4 regions of the Paenibacillus sp. Z6-24 genome follow, and region 1 is predicted to be linked to each of the others. Evidence: riboswitches for the same ligand, from Rfam matches in the RefSeq annotation. Region 1 holds a riboswitch; each other region holds the start of a gene.

What was found. A riboswitch is a leader RNA that binds a small molecule or an ion and turns the genes downstream of it on or off. The one in region 1 is predicted to bind thiamine pyrophosphate.
Region 2: another riboswitch for thiamine pyrophosphate. It lies ahead of thiM (hydroxyethylthiazole kinase); the one in region 1 lies ahead of M1D61_RS20220 (ABC transporter substrate-binding protein).
Region 3: another riboswitch for thiamine pyrophosphate. It lies ahead of M1D61_RS09910 (thiamine phosphate synthase); the one in region 1 lies ahead of M1D61_RS20220 (ABC transporter substrate-binding protein).
Region 4: another riboswitch for thiamine pyrophosphate. It lies ahead of thiC (phosphomethylpyrimidine synthase ThiC); the one in region 1 lies ahead of M1D61_RS20220 (ABC transporter substrate-binding protein).

What each region holds. Positions count from the first base shown of each region.
Region 1 covers NZ_CP096398.1:4,664,859-4,669,073, forward strand. Annotated here, with positions in the region: gene M1D61_RS20205 (bifunctional 2',3'-cyclic-nucleotide 2'-phosphodiesterase/3'-nucleotidase) at 1-679, opposite strand, end outside; gene M1D61_RS20210 (aspartyl-phosphate phosphatase Spo0E family protein) at 1,073-1,261, opposite strand; gene M1D61_RS20215 (pyridoxamine 5'-phosphate oxidase family protein) at 1,547-1,963, opposite strand; TPP riboswitch at 2,179-2,287, shown strand; gene M1D61_RS20220 (ABC transporter substrate-binding protein) at 2,375-3,424, shown strand; gene M1D61_RS20225 (thiamine-binding protein) at 3,551-3,841, shown strand; gene M1D61_RS20230 (ABC transporter permease) at 3,841-4,215, shown strand, end outside.
Region 2 covers NZ_CP096398.1:4,310,775-4,314,989, forward strand. Annotated here, with positions in the region: gene thiE (thiamine phosphate synthase) at 1-432, opposite strand, end outside; gene thiD (bifunctional hydroxymethylpyrimidine kinase/phosphomethylpyrimidine kinase) at 419-1,237, opposite strand; gene thiM (hydroxyethylthiazole kinase) at 1,317-2,114, opposite strand; TPP riboswitch at 2,228-2,327, opposite strand; gene M1D61_RS18705 (alpha/beta hydrolase) at 2,515-3,351, opposite strand; gene M1D61_RS18710 (DUF1129 family protein) at 3,609-4,215, shown strand, end outside.
Region 3 covers NZ_CP096398.1:2,241,060-2,245,274, reverse strand. Annotated here, with positions in the region: gene thiO (glycine oxidase ThiO) at 1-1,207, opposite strand, end outside; gene M1D61_RS09910 (thiamine phosphate synthase) at 1,230-1,961, opposite strand; TPP riboswitch at 2,356-2,462, opposite strand; gene M1D61_RS09905 (hypothetical protein) at 2,518-3,354, opposite strand; gene M1D61_RS09900 (protein kinase domain-containing protein) at 3,377-4,215, opposite strand, start outside.
Region 4 covers NZ_CP096398.1:4,806,415-4,810,629, forward strand. Annotated here, with positions in the region: gene M1D61_RS20775 (DEAD/DEAH box helicase) at 1-113, opposite strand, end outside; gene M1D61_RS20780 (hypothetical protein) at 302-445, opposite strand; gene M1D61_RS20785 (hypothetical protein) at 783-923, shown strand; TPP riboswitch at 1,381-1,485, shown strand; gene thiC (phosphomethylpyrimidine synthase ThiC) at 1,826-3,568, shown strand; gene M1D61_RS20795 (alkaline phosphatase) at 3,828-4,215, shown strand, end outside.

The DNA of each region.
Region 1 (4,215 bases):
TCTCCACAATATCCTTGGTGATGACCTTGCCGTTCAGGTGGCCGCCATCCCACTGCATGATTTGCGGAGTGACCAGACCGAGTACGCCTACTTTGAGCGTGTGTTTTGCTCCGGCTTCGTCGGTTACTTCTTTATCCAGAATAACGTACGGTGTAAAGTAGTTTTCGGTACCTTCACCGTTTCCGTTGTCTTTATAAATATTAGCGTTCACATAAGGGAACTTGGCACCTTTTACAGCCTGATTCAGAAAATCGAGTCCATAGTTAAACTCATGGTTACCATAGGTTGCTGCATCAAAACCGAGCGGATTCATGGCTTCATAAATCGGATGGGTCGCATTTTGAGCGAGCGGTTCGATTTTGGCTACATAATCACCCAGCGGTGTGCCTTGCAGCAGATCACCATTATCGATCAATACACTGTTCGCAGCTTCGGCGCGCGCCGCTTTAATCAGCGTTGCCGTCTTGGCGAAACCGTATTCATCCGTAGGTTTGTCTGAATAGTAATCATAGTTCACCATATTCGTGTGCAGGTCAGTTGTCTCCATCAGACGAAGCTTAACCGTTGTACCTGCAGTAGTTGTATCCGCCGCAAATGCCGGCATAGCCGTGATGCCAAACAGGTGCAGCGCTGCAATCGCCGCTACTGTTTTCTTGAGTGTCTTTTTCCCCAGATTCAAAATCAAAACCCCTCCCGAATATATTCAGCACATATACGTTCTCTGATTCTTTCAGTATAAACGCTTACACTCATCTATGTATAAAGCATATGTAAAGCGGGTGTGAAATTGATTTACGGATTTACACTACTATTTACATATTGCTGAAATAAAATGAGAGTGTAGACGCATAAAAGAGCAAAGCATATAGTGACATGATAGAATCTTATACTATCAATTGATATATTTGAAGGGATATTTGATTCATTTTTACGATTTTTACTAAATTAGTTACAAAAAAGACGTATATATAACATATATACGTCAGATATTATTCGTTTTTTTATCCAAATCCAGCAAACCAAAACAAAGGACATGCTGCTCTCTGTGATGTATGACGGCTTATATATATCCTTATTGACTCATACCGGTTGCAGGTTGATTCCCTTTGCGGTGTTTATGCTGTAAATAAGAGTCCAGAATACGATCCAGCTGTTCGGACTGGTCGATCACCCGGTGATCGCGGATTCCGTGCTCTTCGGCCATCTGGTTCAATATGCGGCGTTCCTGTTCAATCTGCTGCTCGATCTTTTTTAGGTCCAAGGAAAGCACCTCCTGTAGATTACCCCTTTCACTTCTTGCAATTACCTTATATTTGAAATAGATAAAATTTGTAGTAATACATTGTTTATACCCTAAATTCATGCTGTTGATCAAGTTTCTAGGGTCCCTATTTTATCCTTTTATTGGAAGCAAAAAATGACAAAAAATCCGGTGCCGATTCTGTAGTATGCCTGCGCATTTTACAAAATTCGTCACCGGATTATACAATCTTATGCTGAATCACTTGTTACAGGAATGCTGTCAGGTATTCGACGGAAAGGCGACTTAGCTGTTCCAGGTCTGTTTCTGACCTTCTTTGTCGGTATACTCAATCGTCTGTGGTGTAATATCAAGTACCACATAGTCGGGATCATCCGGTCCGGAGAACCAGTTTTTGAATTCGTCTTTCCAGACGCGCTGCTTCAGCTCGTCATTCGTGGACACGGCACAGGTCGCTTCGATCTCAACCACTTCGTTATTGCCGCCTTTTTCATAACCAAGCAGCAGATAGCAGTTCGGGTTCTGTTCCAGTTCATCCACTTTTTGTGTTTTGCGGTCTGTTGCCAGATGAATGTTCAGACCTTCATTATATACGGCCATATAGCGCACCTTTGGTTTATTGTTCTCCACTGTGCCAAATGCACAAAAACGGTTCTCTTCCAGTGCTTTAACGATAGATTGTTCTACTGGTGTTTGACTCATGATCAAGCTCCTTCCGCGATATGGACTTGGATAATTCAACACGCCTGTACTGCATGGCGCTGAATTTTAGATAGTACTTAACTTTGAGTGCCTATACTGGATACTTACCCGGTCAGCAAGAAGCTGAACCTTCCCGGCCTGTTCCACCTTTCCCGGATGCCTCTCTTGCTGGACAGCAGGCAGGCACTCGTCTATAATTACAGCTAGAAAAAGCGCATACGATCTGGGGGAGCTGGGCTAGCCGGCTGAGAGTGTATTCGACCAATACAGACCCTTTACCTGATCTGGATAATGCCAGCGTAGGAAGCGAATCAAGCATTGTATGTGTCTCATACGATATGCACCTATGACGTCCCGATCCGGGGCGCTTTTTTTATATCTTTTTATATAGAAGGAAGAAGGGGTAACGAAATGAACAGACACTGGAACAAGCTTCTGCCGCTATTGGCGGTATGCCTGCTGCTTATCACGGCAGGATGCGGAGGTCAGAGCGGAAGCAGCAGTCCGGCAGCCGGCGGTCAGGACACCGCAGGCACGAGCGGCAGCGCACTTAAGGATGTACAGGTCGTGCTGGACTGGACACCGAATACGAACCATACCGGTCTCTATGTCGCCCAGCAGATGGGTTACTACAAGGATGCCGGATTAAATGTAGAGATTATTGCGCCGGGACAGGGCGGTGCAGATACGATGGTCGCCTCGGGCAAAGTGCCATTTGGCATCAGCTATCAGGAGAGCGTGACCCAGGCCCGTGTGCAGGGTGTACCGCTCGTCTCCATTGCAGCCGTGATTCAGCATAACACTTCCGGTTTTGCTTCGCCGGTCGACCGCGGAATCAAGACGCCCAAGGATATGGAAGGCAAATCTTATGGCGCATGGGGCTCACCGGTTGAGGAAGCGGTTATGAAATCGATCATGACGACTGACGGCGGGGATGTAACCAAGGTGAAAAGCGTCAATATCGGGGACGCCGACTTTTTCACAGCGGTTAAAAAAGGCATCGACTTTGCCTGGATCTTCTACGGCTGGACCGGCGTGGAGGCCGAACTGCGCGGAGAGCCGCTCAACATGATGTACGTCAAGGATTATTCACCGAATCTGGACTATTACACACCGGTCATCGTGACCAACGAGAAGCAGATTCAGCAGGACCCCGATCTGGTCAAGGCATTCATGGCAGCAACCGCCAAGGGCTATGAATATACAATCGCCAATCCGGACAAAGCCGCAGATATTCTGATCCAGGCGGTACCGGATCTGGACCCTGAACTGGTCCAAGCCAGCCAGAAGTGGCTGTCACCCAAATATCAGGATGATGCCAAACAGTGGGGCATGCAGAAGCCTGAGATCTGGTCCGGTTATGCCGACTGGATGTATGAACAGGGTCTGCTCGACGACAAGCTGGATGCTTCCAAGGCATTTACCAACGACTATCTGCCTGCAGCAGACAGTAGTAAATAAGAAGCAAAATCAAGCAGTACGGCTCCCGGGCGCTGAATCGCCGGCCGTATCGCTGCCGGTATCATTAATTTATTTTGCCTGATCGAATTCAATACTACAGTCATTCTACCAGGAGGTTATTAAATCATGGCTACGACACTACTGAGCATTCAGGTCATTCCGAAGACCGTTAATAATGAAAATTCCTATGATTACGTCGATGCCGCGATTGCGGTCATTCAGGCTTCCGGACTGAAATATGAAGTGCATCCGCTGGAGACGACGCTGGAAGGCGAACTTCCGCAGCTGCTGGAGGTTGTACAGAAGATGCATGAGGCGCTGGTGGAAAAGGGCAGCCCGAGTATCATTTCCCAGATCAAAATCGCACATAATCCATCCGGCATCAGCATGGACGGATTAACGGAGAAATACCGCTAATGTCCATCAGAGCATGGTGGAAAGGCATATGGCCGCCCTTTGGGGCGGTCGTTTTGTTACTGGTGCTATGGCAGATGGCTACCTCCCTTTTCCAGATTGAGGACTGGATTCTGCCAAGTCCCGCCCGGATCGCCCGGGAAGCGGAGAAAAGCTACGTCAGTCTGCTCGGGCATACATGGGCGACGCTGAAGCTGACACTGGCCGGATTCGGCATCGGGGCAGCGACCGGATTGATCGTCGCCGGTGTGCTGCACTATATTCCGTTTCTGCGACGGGCCCTCTATCCGCTGCTGATCCTGAGCCAGAATATTCCACTGATCGCCCTCGGGCCGCTGCTCATTATCTGGTTCGGATTCGGGCTATTGTCCAAGCTG
Region 2 (4,215 bases), 350 kb from region 1:
GGTCGGATAGACAGGGCCGACTCCGAGATAGTCCGCTCCATCTGCGATCGCTTGCTGCGCCTCTTCGAGCGAATGGGCCGAGACGCCAACGATCTTGTCCGGACCGAGACGGCGGCGAATGACCGAAGCGGCTTCGTCGTCCTGACCGACATGTACGCCGTCCGCATTCAGTTCGAGTGCCAGTTCCAGATCATCATTTACGATAAAGGGAATCCCGTGCTCCGCGCAGATCTCCTGCAGACGTCGGGCCAATTGAACACAGGCTGTACCGGTCAGTGCGCCCACTCCCTTTTCCCGGAATTGAAACATGGTGATCCCCCCGGCAATCGCCTGGCGCAGCACCTGCTCCGGCGTCTCTGTACAGTTTACACTGCCCATGACCAGATAGAGCTTCAACCAGCGGCGCATGATGTCGGTATCAGGACGGCTCATGAGTATACCCCCTCTGCCGATAGGCAAAATGGTTGGTCGGACCGTGTACTGAACCGATCCCCAGCCCATCCTCTATCGCTGCCTGGATAAACTGCTTGGCGGTATGCACCGCTTCAAGCACAGAGCGGCCCCGGGCGAGCTCTGCGGTAACTGCAGCGGAATACGTACATCCTGTTCCATGGGTATGCGGCGTATCGATGCGCGGTGTCTCCAGATAATGATAGTTCTGCCCGTCGTAGAGCACATCGACGGCACCTGCTGTCGACAGATCATGACCGCCTTTGACAATCGCATAGCGTGCGCCCATATCGGTCAGTCGGCGGGCCGCTTCTTCCCGGTCCTGCAGCTGCCGGATGCTCATGCCGGTCAGCAGTTCCGCTTCCGGCACATTCGGTGTGACGATCTCGGCGAGCGGCAGCAGATGCCTGGTCAATGCCTGAACCGCCTCCTGCTGGAGCAGTACGGAGCCTCCTTTGGCGACCATGACCGGATCGATCACAAGATTGCGCCAGCCATATCGCTGCACCGCCTGTGCCACTTCATGAATAATGTCTGCGCTGAACAGCATCCCTGTCTTGACTGCTTCGGGTGCCAGATCTTCCCCGATCGAATCCAGCTGGCGGATTACGCCTTCCGGATCGACCGGATAGACGCCCTGTACACCTGCCGTGTTCTGGGCGGTCACTGCCGTAATGACCGACATGCCGTAGACGCCGAGTTCCTGAAAAGTTTTCAGATCGGCCTGTATGCCTGCTCCGCCGCCGCTGTCCGAGCCGGCGATCGTTAATGCCTGATGGATGCTCATGTTTGTTTGCACTCCTTTGAATTAGGGATATAGGGATATAAAATGTACTGCCTGACTATCCTGCCAAGCCTGGCCACATCTACAGGGTCTCGATCCGTGCCCGCTGCTGCACTTGTTCAGGAGTCAGCAGGGACAGCTGATTGATGAACTCCACTTGAAAACTGCCGGTTCCCTGCCCTTCTGTACGCTCTGCTGCCATCTCTGCCGCTATGCCGTAGAAAGCCAGCGCTTCCGCTGCTGCCTGCAGCCAGTGCTCCCGGCCTCCGGCAGCCGCTGCAAAAGCGGCCACCACCGAGCTGAGCAGACACCCTGCACCGGTCACCTTGGTCAGCAGCGGATGTCCGTTCGCCACCGTCAGGGTCGCCTGACCGTCAGTGATAATATCCTCCTCCCCCGTCACAATCACGATGGAGCCCAGCTGCTCGGCTGCCTGGCGGGCCAACTGAGTACGATCTCCCTCTCCTGCCCCGGCATCGACGCCGCGGATATTCCATTCGGCTCCGGCTACATTCGCAATCTCTGCCACATTGCCGCGCAGAAAATCGATCTTGACCTGCTCGCTAATCCGGCGGGCCGAATCTGTGCGATAAGCGGTTGCTCCCGCTCCAACCGGATCGAACACAACCGGCACTCCCGCCCGATTGGCAGACTGTCCTGCCAGTAGAATGGACTGCACCGTATATTCATCGAGCGTGCCCATATTCAGCATGACCGCTCCAGACATCGCGGCGACATCCGCCACTTCTTCATGCGCATACGCCATAAAGGGCGAAGCTCCCAGAGCCAGCAGCCCATTGGCTGTAAAGTTGGTCACCACCACATTGGTAATATTGTGAATGAGCGGATTCTGCTCACGCACCTTTTGCAAATAAGACATCCCTTCTCCTCCTCGACTGTACAAACTGTATACAAAAAAGACCCATTCACCTCCAGCAGGAGATCAATGGGTCGTATCATTCATTCAGGTATATCGTGCCGTATAGGCATGAGTGAAATCCGCGTCCACTTCCCTCCGCTGGTATAACCCAGATCAGGTTCCAAGGGTCCGGACATAATCCGTCTCAGCCTCGCGGCTCCCCTAGTGAATTCAAAGCAATATGATGAGTAAGGATTGCACACCGAACGTCTTGCGCTGCCGGTGTCCTCTGGTCTCTTTATAGTTACGATCTTATAAGGATATCCGCCGACTGTCAAATCCACAGCCGTGCCGGTTCATGCTCCATTACAGAGCTTTAATATCCATACACAGCCTTATAAGATGTACATATGCCAAACGGTCAGATCATCCAGTGCTGCCACTGCGTCTGTGCCGCTTCACGTCCGGCGAGCCATTCGCGTGTATAACGAAGCAGTTCGCGGCGATGCGGACCGGAAGAATACGTATGATCCGCCTGGAAAATAATCTGCTTGTCACAGCGCCCTTCCTGCCGGGTCCAGAACTCCTGCTGGTACAAAAAGGCATAATCCACCGGAATCACATCATCCCCGGTACCATGCACGACCAATACATCGCCGCTGAACTGGCGCGCTTCGATGAACGGCTGGTAATTGCCCAGCGACTCAAAGTAAACCGGCTTGAAGCAGTAGCCCAGATAATCCGCTTCCCCTTCGATTACCGCCTGATCATACGTCTCGCGACCGACAATTTTCACAATATCATTAAAAGGATGACCCACCGCCGACCACAGTACCAGATGCTTGATCCGGTGATCGCGGACAGCAGTCAGTATTGCTACCGCTCCGCCAAGGCTGTGACCGATCAGCGTGACCCGGGTCGGATCAATATCGCTGCAGTTCATGACATAATCGAGCACAGTGCGGGTCTGCGCGACCATGGAGTCCAGTCCCTGCTGACCATATAGTCCACTGCTTTCCCCACAGCCCGCGTAATCAAAGCGAACGACCATGTATCCATCAGCAGCCAGTTCACGGGCGCTGTTGACGAACAAGCGGTCCACACCGATCCGGCTGCCGACAAAACCGTGACAGATAATAATCAGCGGTGTACGGTCCTTGCCTTTGCCCTGTGTATCGGTCTGACGGTCATGCGTCGGATAGTGAATACTGGCTGTTAAATCCACTTCCTGATGGCGAATAACGATATTCCTCTCCATAATGATTCCTCCCCGCAATAGCTGTGTATATAATCAGAAAACTCCTATTTTTTTAAAGGTGAAATATTTAATTTAAATAATTCCGATGAGTTTAATATGATTTAAAGTAACATTATAGTAGCATCCCGGGAATTCAATTGTCAATGGAGCAAAAGTGTGGCAGAATAATAGCTTCCAGACCGATCTCCGGCACTATAGGCAGCCGGTATAAATAGGGATATATTCAGGTACAATTGATTACGATTGGAGGAACGATTATGAGTACTGTGCGTCATTTGGTAAAGGATATTAATTCAATTCGCGATCAGCTCAAACAGGATAATCTGAGCTATTATGACGATGTCATCGTGCATGTACGGGACGCTCGTATCCGCCGCGAATCGGGTGAGGAACTGCTGCTGGAGATGGGACGGCACCTGCTGGACGCCCAGCAAAAAGGCAAAAGTGCCCGCCAGCTGTTTGGCAAGGAATCGGACAGTTATGCCAATCAGCTCATCGAGAATCTGCCGGAGGCCCGGCAGCTGAGCAAACCGATGTATTATCTGATGATTGTCTGGGTCGCGCTTACATGGGTGTTCCTGCTGCAGGCACTGATGGGCTTTTTCAAAATCAATATCAGCGGCTCGGGCGTTGTCGGTGAAATCAGCCTCTCCACCCTGATCCTGGTCGCTGCCGGTGCGATTGTACTGGTCGAACTCGTTCGCCGCGTCGCCGATCAACCTGTAGAGAAGAGCGATCTGGACCGTCCGCGAATGCAGATCAATGCCCGCTCGGTCATGTCCTATCTGATCGTCATGATTGCGATCATTGTCGTCGGAACCTATCTGCGCAATGTGATGCCGGTGCTGGTCATCTCGCCGTGGG
Region 3 (4,215 bases), 2.4 Mb from region 1:
CCCCTTCCGTCTCCGGTTGCAGTCTCAAAAGGTGTTGCAGTGCACGGCCCGGAGCAAAACTTGCCGGGATGGAAGAACTCTGACCGGATGCTATGGCTTCCGCCATAATCCGTCCGGTTCCGGCTGCCAGCAGGATGCCATTACGATAATGCCCGCAGGCCATCCATACACCCGGCAGCGGTGTCAACATTCCCATATAAGGCAGCTCGTCCGCCGTACCCGGCCGTATACCGGCCCAGCAGCGTACCAGTTCCCCGTTGGTGATGGACGGAATATACTGCTGCGCTTTGAACAACAGCTCGGTGACTGACCCGGCTTCTACCAGCGTATCTATTCGGCCGGGCTTACTTGTCGCCCCGATCCAGATGCGATTGCCCTGTTTGGGAATAATATAGATTTGATGACCATAAATCGTATGATTCAGCCAGCTTGTCGGTGTGCGTATTTCCAGCAGTTCTCCTTTGACCGGTAAAAAGGGCAGCCGGTATCCTTCAGCCTCGATCAATCTGGCACTACCAAGTCCGGAAGCCAAAATAATCTGCTCCCCATACATCACTCCCTGCTCTGTCACCACACCGGTAGCCCTTCCATACTCCCCGTGTTCACGCAGCAATCGTCTTACTTCCGTCTGCCGATATAACACTGCTCCCAGACATACTGCCGCCAGCACCAATGCTTCATTCAGCAGGGAAGGAATAAGCTGCTGTTCGGATCGGTTGTAGAGCATCCCATGCTCTGAGCGGATATATGGCTCTTCCCTTGCCAGACGCTGATTATCCCACCATTCCAGATGAGAGTTGCCAGCCTGTACGCTATCCTGCTTGTTATTATAAAGTCGCTCTCCAACGGAACCCGGATCTGCAGAAGCAAGCTGACGAGAATGATGTTCCAGATCATGTGGTTGCACAGGCAGCAGGAATCCTTCACTGCGCAATCCACAATGTATACCTGTCAGCTCATATAGCTGTTCGGTCAGCCCGGTGTACAGAGAGCGGCTGTACAGAGCCAACTGACGAAGATCCGCATGCTGGAAATGTTCCGACTCCGCTGCCAGCATTCCTCCGGCAGCACCCGATGCCCCCGATGCAGGCTGATTTTTCTCAATGATGGCTACTTTCATGCCTTTCACCGATAATTCATAAGCGATAGAGGCTCCAATTACACCAGCTCCGACTACAATCGCATCATAATATCCGTTGCTTCTCATTGCTCATATCACCTTCCTCAGTCTATGTTCTCTCTATCACAGCTGATGCAGCGGATAAGGCTGCTCTGTAGGCAGCAGCCTGTTCAGCCGGATCATCGGCTGCGAATATGCCGGACATGACAGCTATACCGGCTGCTCCGGCATGAGCCAACTCCTCAGCATGCTGCGGCTGAATGCCTCCGATGGCAATAACAGGAATATGCACAGCACCACATAGCTGATACAGCTGATGAATTCCGCGGGCCGGAACTCCCCGTTTGGATGGTGTCTTATAAATATGCCCGTAAAAAAGATAATCCATGCCTTCCTGCTCTGCCTGTATCGCATGCGCGGTAGTGTGTACGGATCGCCCGGCTATATATTTCCATGGATGCTGAATGCCCTGTTCCGGTTCGTATAAAGCGGACGCCGTTTGCAGTAGACTCTTCATGTCATGCCGGGACAGATTATTGTCTGAAAGAGATATACTTGGCCTCCATCGATCCGCTTCTGCTCTGTTGAAACTGTGCTGTTCAGGCAAATGGATGCCCCCGATTCCCAGCTCCGCAGCAAGCTGAACTCTGCTATTGAGGCGAATCTTGGCAGCAGGGATTCCTTCCTGCAGCATGACTTGTATCAATTCTTTCACCTGATCGTCTGACCACTGCTTCTCCCGAATGTGAATCGCTGTTACCTGGTGATGCACCTGTGTACCGACTGCAAGTATCTTCTCTGCCGGCTGACTGCCTGTACTCACAATGTGCAGCTCCATCATGCACCTCCTGCTTTCTACTCACCGACTAATCTGTATCTCTAATCTGTACAATTGAATAATGAGCAACGAACCGACCGTGCCTTTAAAGGCTAATCAGACAGAACCCGATAACGCAAAAAAACCACCTTCCCGCAGGAAAGTGGTTGTCTGATTCAAACAATAACAGGACTATTTTACAAGCAGCCTGCCGAAGTATAATCTTGTCAAAACATTGATGATATCATTGTGTGCATCCTTATGTATTATTGCCTGATAGATGCCGTTAATCCGTTCAGCGCTGAATAATGAATGAGAAACAGGATTGCCTGTTCATTCATGTATCTGCCGCCGGCTGCATAATGATAATTTAAATCCAGTCTGCATCGGATTCAGTTGATATACTCGTTCGTCCAAGGTTATTCTTCTACCACTTCCCTACGCTGGTATAATCCAGATCAGGTACAAAGGGTTCGGCAATCAGTTCTGCCATCTCAGCCGTTACAGGCTCCCCCAGTGCATTGTAGCTATTCAATTTAAGCATATTTATCTTAGCAAAACTGCTCTTATAAAGCAAATATTATGTAGAAATAGGAAACCTGACAACAGAGCCTGATAGCACAGGCACACCACCCAGCTGCTCCATAACCGCCGCTGTCAGAAAAAAAGACTGTCGCAGAAAATCAGCAGATTCCGTATGAGTCCGGTCGAGAATCAAATGGTAACGCATAAAGGAAAGCAGGTCCTGCGCGTTCCATGCATCTTGAAAAGCCTGGTAGTAATTCAGCATGTACATAGGCTGATGTACACCGAATCTGCGAACAATACTGGCAGCAGTCAGCAGAGACTCTGGCTGATATGCACCAAGCACCGGAATCCAGGGTATGGAACGAAGCACTTCATCATGGGCATATTCATGGAAAAATGTTTTCAACTGTGCTGTATTCTGACTCAGATTGACAACGATAAGATCAGCTTCTCCGAGCATCGGCATCTGCTCTGTTCCAGAACCAGCGTCCATCAGGATTAGATCGTAATATTCCCCGGCTATGGTGAGCAGGTATTTCCAGAAAAGATGATCCGGCATCTTCTCTTCCCGCTCATCTGTGCCGATCAACAGATCAAGTCGATCTTTGAGGAGAGGAATCATATAATCCGATACATTATTACGAGTCAGAATACCTGATTCATACAAATAACGAATCCGGTCTACTCCCGGCCTTTTAGGCGGATGAGTATGATTCATAAGTACATCTGCAGACAATAAGCCCGCTTCGACACTTTGGTTACGACACTGGTTATGACACAGCAGCAATCTCAGCCGATACTGCAGCGAGGCGGTAACAGCGGCAATGGCTGTATGGGATGAAGTTCTTCCGTGGCCCCCATCCGGACTCCAGAACATTACGGTAGTCATTGATTTCCTCCTTTTCGCTGGATTAGCGTAGATTGAACCATAGTTTGCGCTTTTTCACCGGGGAAGGCAGATAATCGCTTAGCAATTCTCTCAGCACCGATGCTGCTGCCGGCTGATGGTCAAATGGATCGGGATTCCAGGGAATACTATGTACCTGCTCCGTATGAAGCTCCCGCTGCAGACGCTGTACCGCATCTTCCGGAGCCAGCGGCAGACAATACTGCCATTTATCCTGGGGATACCGCTGCAGATCGGCAGCCATCTTCAGTACATCCTGGTAACGCCATTCCGCCCCTGATCCAACAATGATAGGAATATCCGCCCGTAGAAATTCTTCCAGCCGGTCATTTTGCTGGTAACGCCCCAGATCCAGAATGATAAACCGGTAGCTGCCACCGAGCAATCCTACCACTTCCGCTCTGGCTGATTCACGCCAGTAATCGACACCTTCCAGTGTAAACTTGCGTTCTTCCAGCAGCATATGTCGCTCTGCCATTCCGTTCACCGCTACCTGCTGTATACGGGCAAATGCTCCAGGAATATGGTTCATTTCCACCAGCGCGACCTTTTGCTGACTTCTCGCCAGATGATGGGCAATGGACACAGCCGTATGTGTAGTTCCTGTACCTGATGTTGCTCCCATAACCGCAATGACCTGTGTCATCTTGTTCCATCTGCTGGCGGATATGCCGGACTCTCCATGCACGCGGCTATAGTGCTCATTCACAGCCTGACCAAGTGCCTGCCTCGTATCAGCTGCAGACTGGAAGCGCTCGGATGGCTGATGATGAAGCAGCTTGCACATGACCGGAATTATGGCTTTGGGTATGTCATTCCTTATAAATTTCTCCATGCCAGGCA
Region 4 (4,215 bases), 140 kb from region 1:
TCATCATAACGGGTAAAAGCGACCTTGCCTGCACGGTAATAAGCCATTCCTTTACTGTAGGAAGTTTTGCCGCACCACAGCTGAATGGATGGCAGATTGAATTCAGTGCTCATAAGTATGCTCCTGTCCGGCTGTATCTTTCAGCCTTTTTTGCCTTGCAGCTATCTTAGGATTGGCATCTGCATAGATCACAGATGCGCCTTCACGATCTTTATCATATCTCCCTGGCGGATCAGGCCTTCCCGTTCTACCGAACAGACGATGCCGCGGCGCTTTTTGGCGGCAGGGTACATTTTCCCCTTCACAGATCCGTCCGGTCGCCGGGTATGCCTGCCAGCTCTAATTGAATCTCCGGTACTTGCCGGGTGAGAAAGCTGCCCTTGGTATCGACAATCAATACACTTTCGACCGTAATCGGTTGAATCGGTTGTTCCGGTTCACTCATGTAATTTCTCCTTTGGTCCTGACAGTAAAAGCACAGCTTATCGCTTACTCGATTATGCCATATCCGGCAGCGCATTCACCAGACGCAGCAGCCTGTACAGCCCGAAATAGATATCCGCGCAGTAAAAAGACCTGGGGATGAACAGGTTTGAACAGGTACATCGCGTTACCGATGTATGCCTGAATTTCAATTTCCAGCAACGAACCATTATTTTCCACGTATGTAAATTGAGGTTGCAATCAGGATTTCCCTACAGCAATGGCTTAAGTACGAATCATATGCACTTTGTAATCGGTATGAAGAGGCTTTTACTTTTAGTGAAAGGAGGTAATTTATAATGGATACCCAGGTAAAGCAATCCAATAACGCATGGTCACGTGCCAACTGGGCTGAAGCTGGTGTTGATCTGGTCATCCAATTTCCAGGAATGGTTTACCGTTTTGCTGTTTGTATATTTGCCTGTATGTTTGGTAGCTGATCAAGTACAGACCGGCAGATAACAATCAGCCATCTGCAAAAGAAAAAGACTCAGCACCGGCATCACGCCAGTGCTGAGTCTTTTTTATTCATTTCCGAGGCTCTTTCAAAATCGTTATCGTCTATTAGGATACGCTGTGCTTCATCTGCCGGAGTCGTACAACCGATCGGCGGCACACGATTGTCAGCAGAATCGCCAGGCTGCTCATATGCAGCTGGGCCATGTAGGCATACAATCATCTCCCGGAATGAAATTATGAACCTTCGCTGCTTGCGCCAGCTATATATACCAAATTATATATTTAAAATTACGTATAAACATCAGTCTTTCAACGCAGATGTTCTGCGTTGAAAGACTGAATAAATAGCTCCTGCTTCTTACTTCCATTTCGTTATACATTTGTTCCCTGAAAAGGATTAAATTTGACAAATACAAGTGATCCGGCATATAGTCTTACTGTATCCACTAGGGGCGCCTGTACGGGCTGAGATAAAGCATCTGCTTTGGTCCCTTTGAACCTGATCTGGGTTATGCCAGCGTAGGAAAGTGGTTGAGACTTCGTTGATACGACGATACGGTTTCTGCCGCTTCCTGCCCGGAGGCGGCTTTGTGCTGTCTGCGGGAGGAAGTGGAGAGGATCGATTGTCAGTCTGCACAGATACATAGGCAGCAGGCCGATGGGAATAGACGATTGCCGGTTTGACGAACTTATGGCTGCTGAGGCCCCAATAAGATTCCTGCTGGAACAAAGATCGTGAACCTCAAAGACTGCCGTTCTCTGATTCCTCGCTGTACCGCAGATTGTCAGCACTGAAGCCCATCCTGTATACTCCTGCTGCTTCCTCCCTGTATTAGTGTGTCTCCTGGCGGATATCCACATTCGCGAGGAGGTTTTTTGCATTATGGCTATTTATCAGACACCATTACCCGGCAGCCGCAAAGTATATATTCAGGGATCACGGGCAGACATTCAGGTACCGGTACGCGAGATTGCTTTATCCGATAGTGAGATACGCGGAGAGGCCGTACCCAATCCTCCGCTTCATGTCTATGATTCCAGCGGACCCTATACGGATACCGGGCAGCCCGTTGATATTCGTCAGGGACTGGTGCCGCTGCGCCAGGGCTGGATCGAGGAACGCTGCGATACGCTGCGGTATGAAGGCAGACAGGTACTGCCCCAGGATAACGGATTTCTGGACAGTGAACGGGCAGTTCGACAGGGCGCCGAAATATTCCCTCAGGCTCACCGCCAGCCTGCGGCGGCTATCCCCGGCGGCAATGTCACCCAGCTGCATTATGCCCGCCAGGGAATCATTACGCCGGAGATGGAATTTATCGCCCTGCGTGAAGGCATGGAGCCGGAGTTCGTCCGTGCCGAAGTCGCTGCCGGACGAGCGGTAATCCCGGCCAACATCAACCATCCGGAGAGTGAGCCGATGATTATCGGCCGCCATTTTCATGTGAAAATTAATGCCAATATCGGCAACTCGGCTGTCGCCTCCTCCATCGAGGAAGAAGTGGAAAAGATGACCTGGGCGATCCGCTGGGGTGCCGATACGATCATGGACCTGTCCACCGGCAAAAATATTCATACCACAAGGGAGTGGATTATCCGCAATTCTCCCGTGCCCGTCGGTACGGTTCCCATTTATCAGGCACTGGAAAAGGTCAACGGCCGTGCTGAGGATCTGAGCTGGGAAGTCTTCCGCGATACGCTGATAGAGCAGGCCGAGCAGGGGGTCGATTACTTTACGATTCATGCCGGTGTACTGCTGCGTTATATCCCGCTGACGGCCAATCGGGTGACAGGCATCGTCAGCCGCGGCGGCTCGATTATGGCGGCATGGTGTCTTGCGCATCATCAGGAGAATTTTCTATATACCCATTTTAAAGAGATCTGCGAGATTATGAAGAGGTATGACATTACCTTTTCCCTTGGTGACGGGCTGCGTCCGGGTTCGATTGCCGATGCCAATGATGAAGCCCAGTTTGCCGAGCTGGGTACACTTGGAGAGCTGACTCATATCGCCTGGAAACATGATGTGCAGGTAATGATCGAGGGACCGGGTCATGTGCCGATTCATCTGATCAAGGAAAATATGGACCGTCAGCTGGAAGTGTGCGACGAAGCGCCATTTTATACACTGGGTCCGTTAACGACAGATATTGCCCCTGGCTATGACCATATTACTTCAGCGATCGGAGCGGCGATGATTGGCTGGTACGGAACTGCCATGCTCTGCTATGTCACACCCAAGGAGCATCTCGGCCTGCCCAATCGGGAAGACGTCAAGGAAGGCGTCATCGCCTACAAAATCGCCGCCCATGCTGCCGACCTCGCCAAAGGTCATCCACAGGCACGCAAGCGGGATGATGCACTGTCGCGAGCGAGGTTCGAATTCCGCTGGCGCGATCAGTTCCACCTCTCACTCGATCCGGAGCGGGCGATGAGCTACCATGATGAGACCCTTCCAGCCGAAGGCGCCAAAAGTGCTCATTTTTGCTCCATGTGCGGACCCAAATTCTGCAGCATGAAGATTACCCACGATATCCGTGACCAATATGGCTCTGCCGAAGTGGAACAGGCCATGCAGGAGAAGTCACAGGAATTCAAGGCTGGCGGCAGCCGTATTTATAGTTGATTCCGCAGTGACAGTCAGTGTAATATCCATCATTCGACCTCTCCTCTAAGACATATAACAGCAAATTTCCGGAACAGTCACTGTACATAGTGTCCGTTCCGGGAACTTTGCATGCTGGCAGCCTATTATTAAGCAAGGGTAAATATGCAATTTTATATCACATTTACAAAATAAGGTTTTTTATATGACAAATGAGATATATGATCAATGTATCATATGAATACATATTAGGAGTGTGACAATCTTGAATACCTCTTCCATGAAAAAAGCAACCCTGGCTCTGAGCGCTGCCGCTGTATTAAGTGTGCCCCTCTTCACCAGCGGCTTCACGACTGCTGATGCAGCAGCTACCGCCGCGGCCAAAAAAGTGACGGCTCCCAAAAATATTATTCTGTTTATCGGAGACGGTATGGGCGAAGCAAGCCGCAACGCTATCCGCTATGCCACTGTCGGCAAAAACGGTACCCTGGAAATGGACAGAATGCCGGTGTCCGGACTCGTACGCACCAGTTCCAGCGATAGCCTGGTAACAGACTCTGCCGCGGCTGCAACGGCGATTGCGACCGGTGTCAAAACATACAATGGTGCGATCGGCATGGATGCCAAGAAAAAGCCGGTCACTACCATTATGGAACTGGCCAAAAAAG